3 regions of the Mucilaginibacter sp. AK015 genome follow, and region 1 is predicted to be linked to each of the others. Evidence: riboswitches for the same ligand, from Rfam matches in the RefSeq annotation. Region 1 holds a riboswitch; each other region holds the start of a gene.
The links. Region 1 has a riboswitch for S-adenosylmethionine ahead of HDC91_RS09645 (peroxiredoxin). Riboswitches for the same ligand answer to the same signal wherever they lie in the genome.

Region 1 (4,217 bases):
TTCGGGGTTGGCGGCTTGCTGTACCATTTCGTACATTAAAAAATATTCGCCCATTTCCTGGCTGTAAAAGGCTTCGGGTGGGCTCACCTGCTGCTTGCCGTAATCTTCAGGAGTTGGGTAACAATAGGCGTAGAACGCCGGCTGCGGAAACGCCTCGCTGCCCGGCCAAAACCCGCATGAGCTAACCTCGTGCGAGTATGCTTCCTGCATTACATCATCGGGCATGTTGGGCGCGCCGCCGGGGTGTTTGGGCGCCGGCCGGCCGCTGAAACGGGTAACTGCCAGGTCGAACGCGCCCCAAAAGAAATGTACCGGGCTGCATTTGCCCAAAAAGCCTGCCCTGAAATCAGTAAAAACATTGTGTATCCTGATGAGCGCCTGCCACAGGTTGTGCATCACATCGCTGTCGTAAGTACATGGCTTTTGGTTTTCGGCGAAGGGTATGGCCGGGTCAACCTCATTAGGCGCGGCATAAATTTCCACTTCAATACCCGCCAACCTCAGGTTAGCCATAACTCGTTGTAGAAAGCGGCTATGGTTTCGGCGCCTAATGCCGATGAGATATTTTCGCCCGTACTGGTGGTGATATGCAGTTGATGCTTTATAAAATCAAGGTCTATCTGGAACACCCCGCCGCCGTAGGGTATGCTGCCTGTTGTTAAGCCTGTAGCGCTTACATACAGCGTAACCTGCCACGAGTGGTTTATCCACGGCATTTTTTTGAGGCGCACCTTGCCTATCATTTGTGTCCACATGTGTACCGTGGCAAGGGTGTCCTTCAGGTAATGATAATCGAGTTTTGGCCAGGGGTGAGTGGTAGTGTTCATACGTAAAGATACAATGAAATGGGGGAATTTTTTATGTAGTGTGTTAGTTTACTCACCAAGCGACACTTCGTGCGTGGCCCTTTCTGCTACGCAAAGAGGGTGAAAAATTAGAGAGTGGCCAAGCCTGGCGATGACCGGGCAGTAACCAAAAAAGGCGATGGACTCCTCAGCCCACCGCCCCGTCATTATAGTCAGTCAGTATAGTTTCAGACGTCGCGGGTAGATTCGAACTACCGTTAAAGGTTTTGCAGACCCACACCTATCCTCTCGGCCACGCGACTTTATCTTTCAGCCAGTTATTTATTGGGCTGGGGCGTTGTACGCAAATACGGTTTTACCTCTTTAAACCCTTTAGGGAATTTAGCCGGGATATCTTCTGTTTTGATTGATGGAAGCACCACAACATCTTCGCCGTCTTTCCAATCGGCAGGGGTAGCAACGCTGTGGTAAGCGGTTAACTGCAGGCTATCTATCACCCTCAATATCTCCTGGAAATTTCTGCCGGTTGATGCCGGGTAGCTGATGATCAGTTTTATCTTTTTATCGGGGCCGATAATAAATAACGAGCGCACGGTTGCTGTTAGCGAAGCATTAGGATGTATCATGTCGTAAGCTTGCGATATCTCGCGGGTTTCATCGCCTATGATCGGGAACGTAACTTCAACATCCTGGGTCTCATTGATGTCTTTTATCCACCCCTTGTGCGATTCTACATTATCGGTGCTTAAGGCTACTACTTTTACATTACGCTTTGCAAACTCGTCTTTGAGCGCTGCGGTTTTGCCCAGTTCAGTGGTGCAAACGGGGGTATAATCAGCCGGGTGCGAGAAAAGCACACCCCAGCTATCGCCCAGGTATTCGTAAAAATCTATTTCTCCTTGTGATGTTTGTGCTTTAAAATTTGGGGCGTCGTCGCCAATTCGTAAACTCATGTCTTTTTAAATTTTAAGTTGATATAAAAATATACAGCCATTAATGCTATGCTAATAGTTACAAAACTTATACAGGAAATTTGAAGGGATGCCGGCAGATGCAAGAGCATGTTTTGGATGCAAAACATGGTGGTCTTTTAAATCAGCTTATCTGTCTCCGACGCTATGCGGCGAAGCAGGAATTAGCACCTTACACAAGCTAAAAGCTGTACAGGTTGCTAAGACATCATAGGGCCTTTCCCTCTGTCTTTCTGGATAAGTATATATTTAAAGAACGATTACATTACAAAAGTAATTATAAATTCTATAATTCCTATAGACTTTATAATTTATTTTTAACATCTGTTTTAAACAGCTAAATTTCAGGAAGATAATCTATATATTATAACTCTTTTCTGTTGCTACCCAGTAATGCGGGTCTTCCATAATATTTACATCAATAACATCAGCGGCATTTTTTAGCAAAGCGATGCAATCTTTACTCAGATGCTTTAAATGGAGTTTTTTGCCTGCCTTACGATATCGCTCTGTTAATTTGTTAAGGGCTTGGATACCCGACATATCGGCAACGCGACTGTCTTTAAAGTCTATAATCACTTCGTCAGGATCGCCGGAGATGTCAAACTTTTCAGAAAACGCCGTTACCGATCCAAAAAATAACGGGCCGTAAATTTCGTAATGTTTGGCGCCATTACCGTCTACATATTTACGGGCGCGGATGCGTTTTGCACTTTCCCAGGCAAATACCAGGGCCGATATAATAACGCCTATCAACACAGCCAATGCAAGGTTGTGCAGCAGTATAGTTATAACAGCAACTAATATCCCCACAAATACATCCTGTTTGGGCATTTTATTAAATATCCTGAAGCTTATCCATTCAAAAGTACCAAATGCCACCATGATCATCACACCGGTAAGGGCGGCCATTGGCAGTTTGCCTATAACAGGCGCCCCAAAAAGTATAATCAATAAAATAGTTAGCGATGCTATTATACCCGATAACCTTGCCCTGGCGCCTGCTGATAAGTTTACCAGGGTTTGCGCTATCATGGGGCAGCCGCCCATCCCAAAAAAGAAACCATTTAAAATATTGGCGCTTCCCTGGGCTATACATTCGCGGTTGCCGTTGCCCCTTGTTGCGGTCATTTCATCAACCAGGTTTAAGGTAAGCAGGCCCTCTGTTAAGCCTACAGCCGCCATAATTAAAGCATAAGGGAAAATAATGTTGAGTGTGTGCAGGCTTAAAGGTATGGCAGGAATATGAAAAGGCGGGAAGCCACCGCTGACAGATGCAATATCGCTTACTGTTTTTGTGTGGATACCAAAACCCAGCACCAAAACAAATACAACAATAATTGCCACCAGCGACGATGGTACCGCCCTGGTAATTTTTGGGAAAAGCACCACAATAGCTATGGTTAACGCCACAAGGCCGCCCATAATTAACAATGGAGCGCCGCTAAGCCAGGCCGGCTGCCCGTTAACCACCGTTTTAAATTGTTGTAGCTGCGCCATAAAAATGATCACCGCCAGGCCGTTTACAAAACCATACATAACAGGTTGCGGCACCAGCCGGATAAGCTTTGCCAGTTTAAACACCCCAATAGCGATCTGGATAATGCCTGCTAATGCCACTGCGGCAAATACATATTCTATCCCGTTGGCCTTCATTAATGCTATCAGCACTACAACCGTGGCCCCTGCCCCGCCCGAAACGAGCCCCGGCCTTCCGCCGAATATAGCGGTAACAAGCCCCATTATAAAAGCGGCATACAAACCTACCAATGGCGGGAAGCCCGCCAGTATGGCGAACGACAATGATTCGGGCATCATGGTCATGGCAACAGTAAGGCCGGCCAGTATTTCGGTTTTATAGTTAACCTTTTGTGTAAAATCGAATAATTTAAAGCTCGCCTTCATGGCCGCAAAGCTATAAAAATGCCTGCAACATACCGGGCGTATTGCTGTTCTACTTTCCGTTTAGTTTTTTTATCAGCTCCACTTCTTCGGCCCTGTAAGGTGTGCCATCCTTCCGGAATATATCGTGGAACCACTCTTTAGGTTCACTGCCATCAGGAATTGGGTTATCCCAGGCGTAAATGGTATTGGTTTTACCCATTACAAAACCCCAATTAAGTGCGCCCACGTTCTCTTTTTTGAGCATAGGCATTACATTGGCAAATTTGCTTCCGCGGGTGCGGGCCATATATTCGGTACAGATAAGCGGTTTGCCGTGGCTTTTTAATAGTTGTATAGTTTTTAGGTGTGAGGCTTCGTCGGTATAATCGTGGTAAGTAATAATATCCGAGTTAAGGGCCTGGTAGGCATTCAATTTTTCAAAACTCCAATCCCATAAACCAGCGGATACAGGCTGATCGGGGTTTACCGCCCGTGCCCAGGTAAATACTTTGTTAAGCAATGCAAGCGAGGCATCCTTTTTACCGGAATTGCCCGG
Region 2 (4,217 bases), on a different contig from region 1:
GAGTAGGAGCAAAATTTGCAATCGTAAACACAAAGATTAGTCGGCTCGATATGAAAGTTACGGTTAAAATAAGTTTTGTCACCGTGTTTTTGTTCGCGTATGTAGTTGGCAAGTACTCCCAGGTAGCCCAGTTCAGCTTTTTCGTAAAGCAAAACGCCTTCATCAAAAGTGATGCGCTGGTTATGAAGTACCTTCTCGGCAATGTTCTTAAGCTCGGGTAAAAGTTGGGGGTTATCCAGCAATACCCTGAAGTTTTCTGATACTTCCATTTAGAAAAATATTTGAGCAAATGTAGCAATTTGCATTAGTTTTAAAACGTACCTACTAATTTGGAACGTGTTTAAACACGCAAGTATGACAATGATGTTACAGTAGGAAAATGTAGAACCATTTTGCATCGGCCGCTATTGATAACTGAATTTTCTTGGTTAATTTGGCGACATTATTCCCTGTTATGAAAATAGAAACTATCGCCATCCACGCCGGTAACCACACCGATGCCTCATCCAAAGCTGTTGTACAACCAATCGTAATGTCGACCACGTTTGAGCGTGATGAAGATGGCGGATTTTCATCGGGTTATCAATACAGCCGTTCGGCAAACCCTAACCGTGCATCGTTAGAAAATGTATTGGCACAGTTAGAAGGCGGCGCTGAAGCGGCGGCATTTTCATCAGGTAATGCGGCGGGTATGTCGGTATTTCAATCGCTTGAGCCGGGCACACACATCATTTGCCCCGACGATATGTATCACGGACTGCGCAACCAGCTTAAAACGTTGTTTGAGGGCATTTTGGATTTTGATTTTATTGATGTGAATGACGAGGATGCGTTAAACGCCCATATTAAACCCAATACCGGTGTAATATGGATAGAAACGCCGTCTAATCCGCTGCTGAAAATTACTGACATCAAAAAGGTAGTTGCTATTGCACGCGGGCATAATATTAAGGTGGTTTGCGATAATACCTTTGCCACCCCACTGTGCCAGCAGCCGCTCGCATTGGGTGCCGACCTGGTGATGCACTCTTCCACTAAGTATTTTGGCGGTCACAGCGATTTAATGGGCGGGGCGCTTATTACTGCTCAGAAAAACCACTGGTGGGAAAAGATCCAAAATGTACAAACTATGGGCGGCGCGGTACCCTCGCCTATGGACTGTTACTACCTGGTACGCAGCATCAAAACCCTGCCTTACCGTGTAAAGGGGCATGTGCATAATGCCTTGCTTTTAGCGGAATTTTTAGAGAAACACCCCGCCGTTGAAAGCGTGATGTATCCCGGTTTGCCATCGCACCCGCAGTATGATATTGTAAAAGCGCAGATGAGTTATCCCGGTGCCATGATGTCATTCACCCTTAAAGGAGGCGAAGACAAAGCAAAAAAAGTGGTGAACGCGCTAAAGATCTTTACCCAGGCCACCAGCCTTGGTGGCGTTGAAAGCCTGATAGAACATCGTGCATCTGTTGAAGGCCCTGATACCAAAACTCCTTTTAACCTGTTAAGGGTATCGGTTGGGTTAGAGCATATTGATGACCTGATAGAGGATCTGGAACAGGCAATGGCATAAATTTAAAATTCAGGCCATTATCTTGGTTCCTAAAGAACGCCGTCTTATTGACAAATGACAATTAAATTAAAATTTAATTTGGAACTTAAATCCTTATTGACCTATATTTGAAACATTATTTGGTAGCGATACCAATCGATCAATTTTCCCTCACACGGATTTTGATTTATAAAGAAGCGGCGAGAGATCAGGCTCGATGAACCGCTGGCAACCCTACAAGGTGTAGAAGGTGCCAATTCCTGTCCCGGAAAATATGTTACCCGGGGGATATAAATTAATAGTCATGAATAGTCTGATTTATTTAGCACAACAAAACACATCGCAAACCCAAACGGGTGTTTCTTCTGTATACAACCTTTCTGCAGGCTGTATTTGTATGTGTTGCTGCTGCTGTTGATGCAGTACACGTTCCCTTTTTCTGTTTCCCGAAAAAACACGTGATGCCCGCTTAGGATAGCTTTATCCTGTCATAATTGTAATATTTCATCAATATCCCTTAAATCTACAGAACATGTCTAATTTAAAATTCGAAACACTGCAACTGCACGCCGGTCAGGAAGTTGATGCTGTAACAGGCTCGCGCGCGGTACCCTTATATCAAACTGCTTCATACGTTTTCAATAATGCCGAGCACGGCGCAAACCTGTTCGCGCTAAAAGAGTTCGGTAATATCTATACCCGTATCATGAACCCTACTACCGATGTTTTTGAAAAGCGCATTGCAGCCCTTGAGGGCGGCATCGCAGCTTTGGCAACAGCATCGGGCCAGGCGGCTCAGTTTATCGCACTGAATAATATCCTGCAGGCTGGCGATAACTTTGTCACCTCTCCTTTCTTGTATGGAGGTACTTACAACCAGTTTAAGGTGGCGTTTAAGCGCCTGGGTATCGAGGTGCGGTTTGCCCAGGACGATACCGCCGAAAATATTGAAAAACATATCGATGGTAAAACTAAAGCCATCTATACCGAAACTATTGGAAACCCCGGTTTCAGCATTCCCGATTTTGAAAAGCTGGCGGCCTTAGCCAAAAAGCACGATCTGCCGCTGATAGTAGATAACACTTTCGCCGCCGGCGGATACCTGTTTCGCCCGTTGCAGCATGGCGCGCATGTGGTTGTAGAATCTACCACCAAGTGGATAAACGGCCATGGTACCAGTATTGGCGGCGCTATTATAGATGGCGGCACATATAACTGGGGCAACGGCAAATTCCCGCAGTTTACCGAGCCAAGCGAGGGTTATCACGGGTTAATTTTTAACGATGTATTTGGCATTAACGGCCCGTTTGGCAATATCAATTTCATTATCCGCGCCCGTGTGGAAGGTCTGAGAGATTTTGGGCCTGCGCAGTCGCCGTTTAACTCGTGGCTTAATATACAGGGCTTAGAAACCTTGTCGCTGCGTGTACAGCGCCATGTTGATAACGCCCTTGAACTGGCCAAATGGCTGGAGCAGCACCCGCAGGTGGCATCTGTTAATTATCCGGGGCTGGAGTCCTCTCCCTATCATATCCTTGCAAAAAAATACCTGAAAAATGGTTTTGGCGCGGTGCTTACTTTCGAAATAAAGGGCGGTAAGGAAGCAGCTAACCAGGTGATAGATAATTTAAAGCTGGTGAGCCACCTGGCCAATATGGGCGATGCTAAAACATTGATCATTCAGCCATCGGCAACCACGCACCAGCAGCTTAGCGACGCGGAACAAGTGTCGGCAGGGGTAACTCCTGCGCAGTTGCGGGTAGCAGTTGGCATTGAACATATAGATGATATCAAGGCTGATTTTGAACAGGCATTTGCCAAAGTACAACAACCGGAATTAGTTTAATTTTTTCAAGAATTTTTTAGTTTTTTTTAGTTTTTTAAGTGATGTTATCAGGGAGCGGTTGTTCAGGCAACTGCTCCCGAAATAACGAAAGTAACAAATGAGCACACAAAGTTTTACCTATACCGGAACGTTTGAACTGGAATCCGGCCAGAAGCTACAGGGACTTGAGATCGGCTTTAATACCTATGGAAACCTCAATAAAAACCGGGATAATGTAGTGTGGGTATGCCATGCCCTCACTGCAAATTCCGATGTTTTTGACTGGTGGAAAGGCCTTTTCGGCCCCAATGACCACTTTAATCCCGAGGATCATTTTATTGTTTGCGCCAATGTTTTGGGATCGCCTTATGGCACCGTTAATCCGTTAAGTATTAACCCCGCTACAGGGCAGCCTTATTACCTGGCATTCCCGGAGTTTACGATCAGGGACATTGTTAAGGCGCATAAGATACTTGCAGACCATCTGGAAATTGAGCATATCGAAATACTATTGGGCGGATCATTAGGCGGCCAGCAGGCTATCGAGTGGAGCATAATTGAGCCCGAACGTATTAAAAACCTGATACTGATAGCAACCAATGCACTCCACTCACCCTGGGGTATTGCCTTTAACGAGTCGCAACGCCTGGCCATTAGTGCCGATCGTACCTTTTACGCCGGATCGCCTGACGGCGGCAGTAAAGGGTTAAAGGCCGCGCGAAGCATTGCACTACTATCCTATCGCAGCTATAAAACCTATGCTATCACTCAACAGGAAGATAGCGATACCGTTACCGATAATTTTAAAGCATCAACCTATCAGAACTACCAGGGGCAAAAGCT
Region 3 (4,217 bases), on a different contig from region 1:
CACTTCTCTGACGACAGCTATTACGAAGAGTGGTTCCAGGAGGTTGAAGATGGCTGGATAGCCGGCATAAACTTCCGCGACCATGTGATATCCGAGTTTAAACACAGCAACATTGATTATTACATCAATTTTGGCGGTCAGCTTGATGACCTTCACTGGAGGGCATTGAAGCCGCTGCAAATGTTTAAAAAAGTAGAAGAGCAGTTAACTAAAAGATTAAGTTAGAATTCACAGCCAATTGTAACCTTTTTAACAGGTACAACTTTTTCAATCATTACATCGTTTTTATTATATTCGTACAAATAATTTCTGAAATACATGGAAACCAAAACCGATAATTTTGAATACGTTTACGATAACGTAAGTTACGTAGAAAACCCTGAAGCATCCCGCAAGTTCATTGCTAATGTATTTGTGTGGATGTTTGTTGCTTTGGGCATATCATCTGCATGCACATACCTGTTTGCTTTTATACCGCAGCTGTCAGCCATGCTGCGCGACCCGGAAACCGGGCAGAACAACATTTTAGGTATCGTTACTATGTTTGCGCCGCTAATTTTTATATTAATTTTAAGAGGTCGTTTTGAAAAAATGAGTTTAATATCAACCGTTGTAATGTTTGTAGCATTTTCGGCTGTTATGGGTATTAGCATTAGCTATATATTTTACTTATATTCTTTTGGAACTATAGCATCATCCTTCATAACAGCAGCCGTAGTGTTTGGAGTTATGGCTATCGGCGGTTATACTACTCAGCAGGACCTTACAAAATTTGGTTCTATCCTGATCATGCTGCTTATTGGCGGTATAATTGCTACGGTTCTGAATGTTTTTTTATTCCGTAGCAGTAGCTTTGATTTACTTATCAGCTACATAATGGTTGCGATATTTGTTGGCTTAACTGCCTTTAATGTACAAAGGTTAAAAAGGATTGGCGCCGGTATAGAATATGGAGACGCGGATGGCAAAAAACTGGCAATTATGGGTGCGTTAACGCTGTATATGAATTTCGTTAACTTGTTCCTGTGGTTGTTGCGCATTTTCGGCAACAGAAGATAATCGGATATCATAAATAAAAATTGAAAGCCGTTTGCTATCAGCAGGCGGCTTTTTTGGTTCAAAGGTTTTGGCTAAGCCATGAAGACCTGAGTGTTATCCGTCCCATAAATGGAACGGCAATAAACCCTGCTTAAATAGAACTTGCTTTGTCCCGCATATAGTACAAATCGCACAATTGAAATGAATCACGGCCGCTTTCGTTCGCCCCATAAATCGGGCGGCAATGAACCCGGCTTAAAATATAACTTGTTTTGCCCCTCAAACAGTACGGTTGAAAATCGAATCATGCCGTTTGCTTTATTCAACGGGTAGCGTTGCTTTGTCCCGCATACGGTACAAACGGTACAGTTTGAAAATGGAATCATTGCCGTTGGCTTTAGCCAACGGATAGCCAGACAAATCATTTTGGCTTCAGCCAAACTTCGTGTAATTTATACGCTTGCACTTTACAACATTATTACTCATATTTGTACCGCTTATGGAGAAAGACGGAGGGATTAGACCCTGCGATGTCTTAGCAACCTGTTACTTAACAAGGTGCTACATTCTACTCCGGTTAAAAGAATAACCGGGGACAGATAAGTGAAAGTCAATTTAACACCCGACTTTTCGAGTAAGCTGGAATAGATATGAGATTTTAGACGTGAGATATGAGATAGCCTTAGCTATGCTTTTTTTCTCAAATCTCAAATTCTCCTGTCTCACATCTCAACAAATGGATATTAGAAGAGAGTTACAAAAGCGCATTCTGGTTATTGACGGAGCTATGGGTACCATGATACAGCGGTACGAGCTCACCGAGCAGGATTTTCGCGGGGAGCGTTTTCGCGACCACCCATCCGATCTGAAAGGCAATAACGACCTGCTGAACATCACCCGGCCGGATGTGATCAAAGCTATCCATGCCGAGTACCTGGAGGCGGGTGCAGACATCATCGAAACAAATACTTTTAGCACACAACGCATATCGCTGGCCGATTATCACCTCGAGGAACTTGATTATGAACTGAGTTACGAGGGTGCCCGCATTGCGCGTGAAGTAGCCAACGAATACACCAAACGCGACCTTTCAAAACCGCGCTTTGTAGCCGGAGCCGTAGGTCCCACAAACCGTACCGCATCGCTGTCGCCGGATGTGAACGACCCGGGTTACCGCGCCGTTACCTTTGACGACCTGGCCGAGGCTTATTACGCCCAGGTACGGGGTTTGGTTGATGGCGGCTCGGACCTGTTACTGGTTGAAACCATATTTGATACCCTGAACGCCAAGGCAGCACTGTTCGCCATCGACAGGTATAAAAGTGAATGCAAGGCAGCCGGTAAAGATTACCCTGCCTTTAGGGAAACCGGCGGCATCATGATATCGGGTACCATTACAGACGCATCAGGCCGTACCTTATCAGGGCAAACGGTAGAGGCATTTTGGAACTCTATCAGTCACGCCCACCTCTTATCGGTAGGGTTAAACTGTGCTTTGGGCGCCCGCGAGATGCGGCCCCACTTAGAGGAGCTGTCTGAAAAGGCGGGTGTGTTCATCTCCGCCTACCCCAACGCGGGCCTGCCAAACGAATTTGGCGCTTATGACGAGACCCCGCACGAAACCGCTCACCAGGTTGATGATTTTATGAAGGCAGGCCTGGTAAATATAGTAGGCGGCTGCTGTGGCACCACGCCCGAGCATATTAAATGTATTGCCGATAAGGCCGCTAAATATCCGCCAAGGCAGATACCCGAAATTAAGCCCTACCTGCGCCTAAGCGGGCTGGAAGCCGTTACCCTTACGCCCGAAACAAACTTTGTAAATATTGGCGAGCGTACCAATATTACCGGGTCGCCAAAATTTTCTAAACTTATCCTTGCCGAAGATTATGAGGCCGCCCTGAGCGTTGCCCTGCAGCAGGTAGAAGGCGGCGCACAGGTGATCGATATCAACATGGACGAGGGGATGATCGACTCGGAAGCTGTGATGGTAAAATTCCTGAACCTGGTTGCCAGTGAACCGGATATTGCCAAACTGCCCATCATGATCGATTCCTCCAAATGGTCGGTTATCGAGGCCGGGCTTAAATGCCTGCAGGGCAAAGGTATCGTCAACTCTATCTCGCTGAAAGAAGGCGAAGAGAAATTTAAAGAATATGCCCGCAAAATATTAAGCTACGGCGCTGCCACAGTAGTAATGGCCTTTGATGAAACGGGGCAGGCCGATTCGCTGGAACGCCGTAAAGAGATTTGCGAACGCAGTTACCGTATTCTGGTTGATGAGGTTGGTTTTCCACCCCAGGATATCATCTTCGATCCCAATATTTTAACCGTAGCAACCGGGCTGGAAGAGCATAACAACTATGCAGTAGATTTTATTGAGGCTACCCGCTGGATAAAACAAAACCTGCCGCTGGCCAAGGTTAGCGGTGGGGTAAGTAACATATCGTTCTCGTTCCGGGGCAATAACGTGGTACGCGAAGCAATGCACTCGGCGTTCCTGTACCATGCCATAAAAGCCGGGCTGGATATGGGTATCGTAAACGCCGGGATGCTGGAAGTTTACGAGGAGATACCAAAAGACCTGCTTGAGCTTGTGGAAGACGTTTTACTAAACCGCCGCGAAGATGCCACCGAGCGTTTGGTTGAGTTTGCCGATACCATTAAAAGCAAAGGTAAAGAAGTGGTGCGCGACGAAGAATGGCGCAAGGGGACGGTAGAACAGCGCCTGTCGCACGCGCTGGTAAAAGGCATTATCGAGTACCTGGATGATGATGTAGAAGAAGCGCGCCAGAAATTTGCCAAGCCCTTAGAGGTTATTGAAGGCCCGCTGATGGATGGCATGAACGTAGTAGGCGACCTGTTTGGCGCCGGTAAAATGTTTTTGCCGCAGGTGGTAAAATCGGCCCGGGTAATGAAAAAGGCGGTGGCATATTTACTCCCCTTTATCGAACAGGAGAAACAACGCGTTATTGATGCCGGTGAGGATAGCAGCGGCAGTCGTGCTAATGCTGGCAAGGTATTAATGGCCACCGTAAAAGGCGATGTGCACGATATTGGTAAAAATATAGTAGGCGTGGTATTGGCCTGTAACAACTTCGAGGTGATAGATCTTGGGGTAATGGTACCGGCGCAAAAGATAATTGAAGAAGCAAGAAAACACGAGGTGGATATCATCG

Region 2: it holds a riboswitch for S-adenosylmethionine, as region 1 does, so the genes downstream of both, HDC91_RS02505 (O-acetylhomoserine aminocarboxypropyltransferase/cysteine synthase family protein) here and HDC91_RS09645 (peroxiredoxin) in region 1, are expected to answer to the same signal.
Region 3: it holds a riboswitch for S-adenosylmethionine, as region 1 does, so the genes downstream of both, metH (methionine synthase) here and HDC91_RS09645 (peroxiredoxin) in region 1, are expected to answer to the same signal.

What each region holds. Positions count from the first base shown of each region.
Region 1 covers NZ_JACHCV010000002.1:111,528-115,744, forward strand. The annotation lists partial or broken gene HDC91_RS09635 (DUF5996 family protein) at 1-827, opposite strand, end outside; tRNA gene HDC91_RS09640 (tRNA-Cys) at 1,038-1,108, opposite strand; gene HDC91_RS09645 (peroxiredoxin) at 1,124-1,759, opposite strand; SAM riboswitch class I at 1,904-2,021, opposite strand; gene HDC91_RS09650 (SulP family inorganic anion transporter) at 2,135-3,682, opposite strand; gene HDC91_RS09655 (glycoside hydrolase family 2 TIM barrel-domain containing protein) at 3,732-4,217, opposite strand, start outside.
Region 2 covers NZ_JACHCV010000001.1:586,778-590,994, forward strand. The annotation lists gene mqnE (aminofutalosine synthase MqnE) at 1-269, opposite strand, end outside; gene HDC91_RS02500 (PLP-dependent aspartate aminotransferase family protein) at 455-1,570, shown strand; SAM riboswitch class I at 1,734-1,846, shown strand; gene HDC91_RS02505 (O-acetylhomoserine aminocarboxypropyltransferase/cysteine synthase family protein) at 2,082-3,395, shown strand; gene metX (homoserine O-acetyltransferase) at 3,493-4,217, shown strand, end outside.
Region 3 covers NZ_JACHCV010000004.1:120,710-124,926, reverse strand. The annotation lists gene HDC91_RS15465 (hypothetical protein) at 1-225, shown strand, start outside; gene HDC91_RS15460 (Bax inhibitor-1/YccA family protein) at 319-1,059, shown strand; SAM riboswitch class I at 1,533-1,644, shown strand; gene metH (methionine synthase) at 1,775-4,217, shown strand, end outside.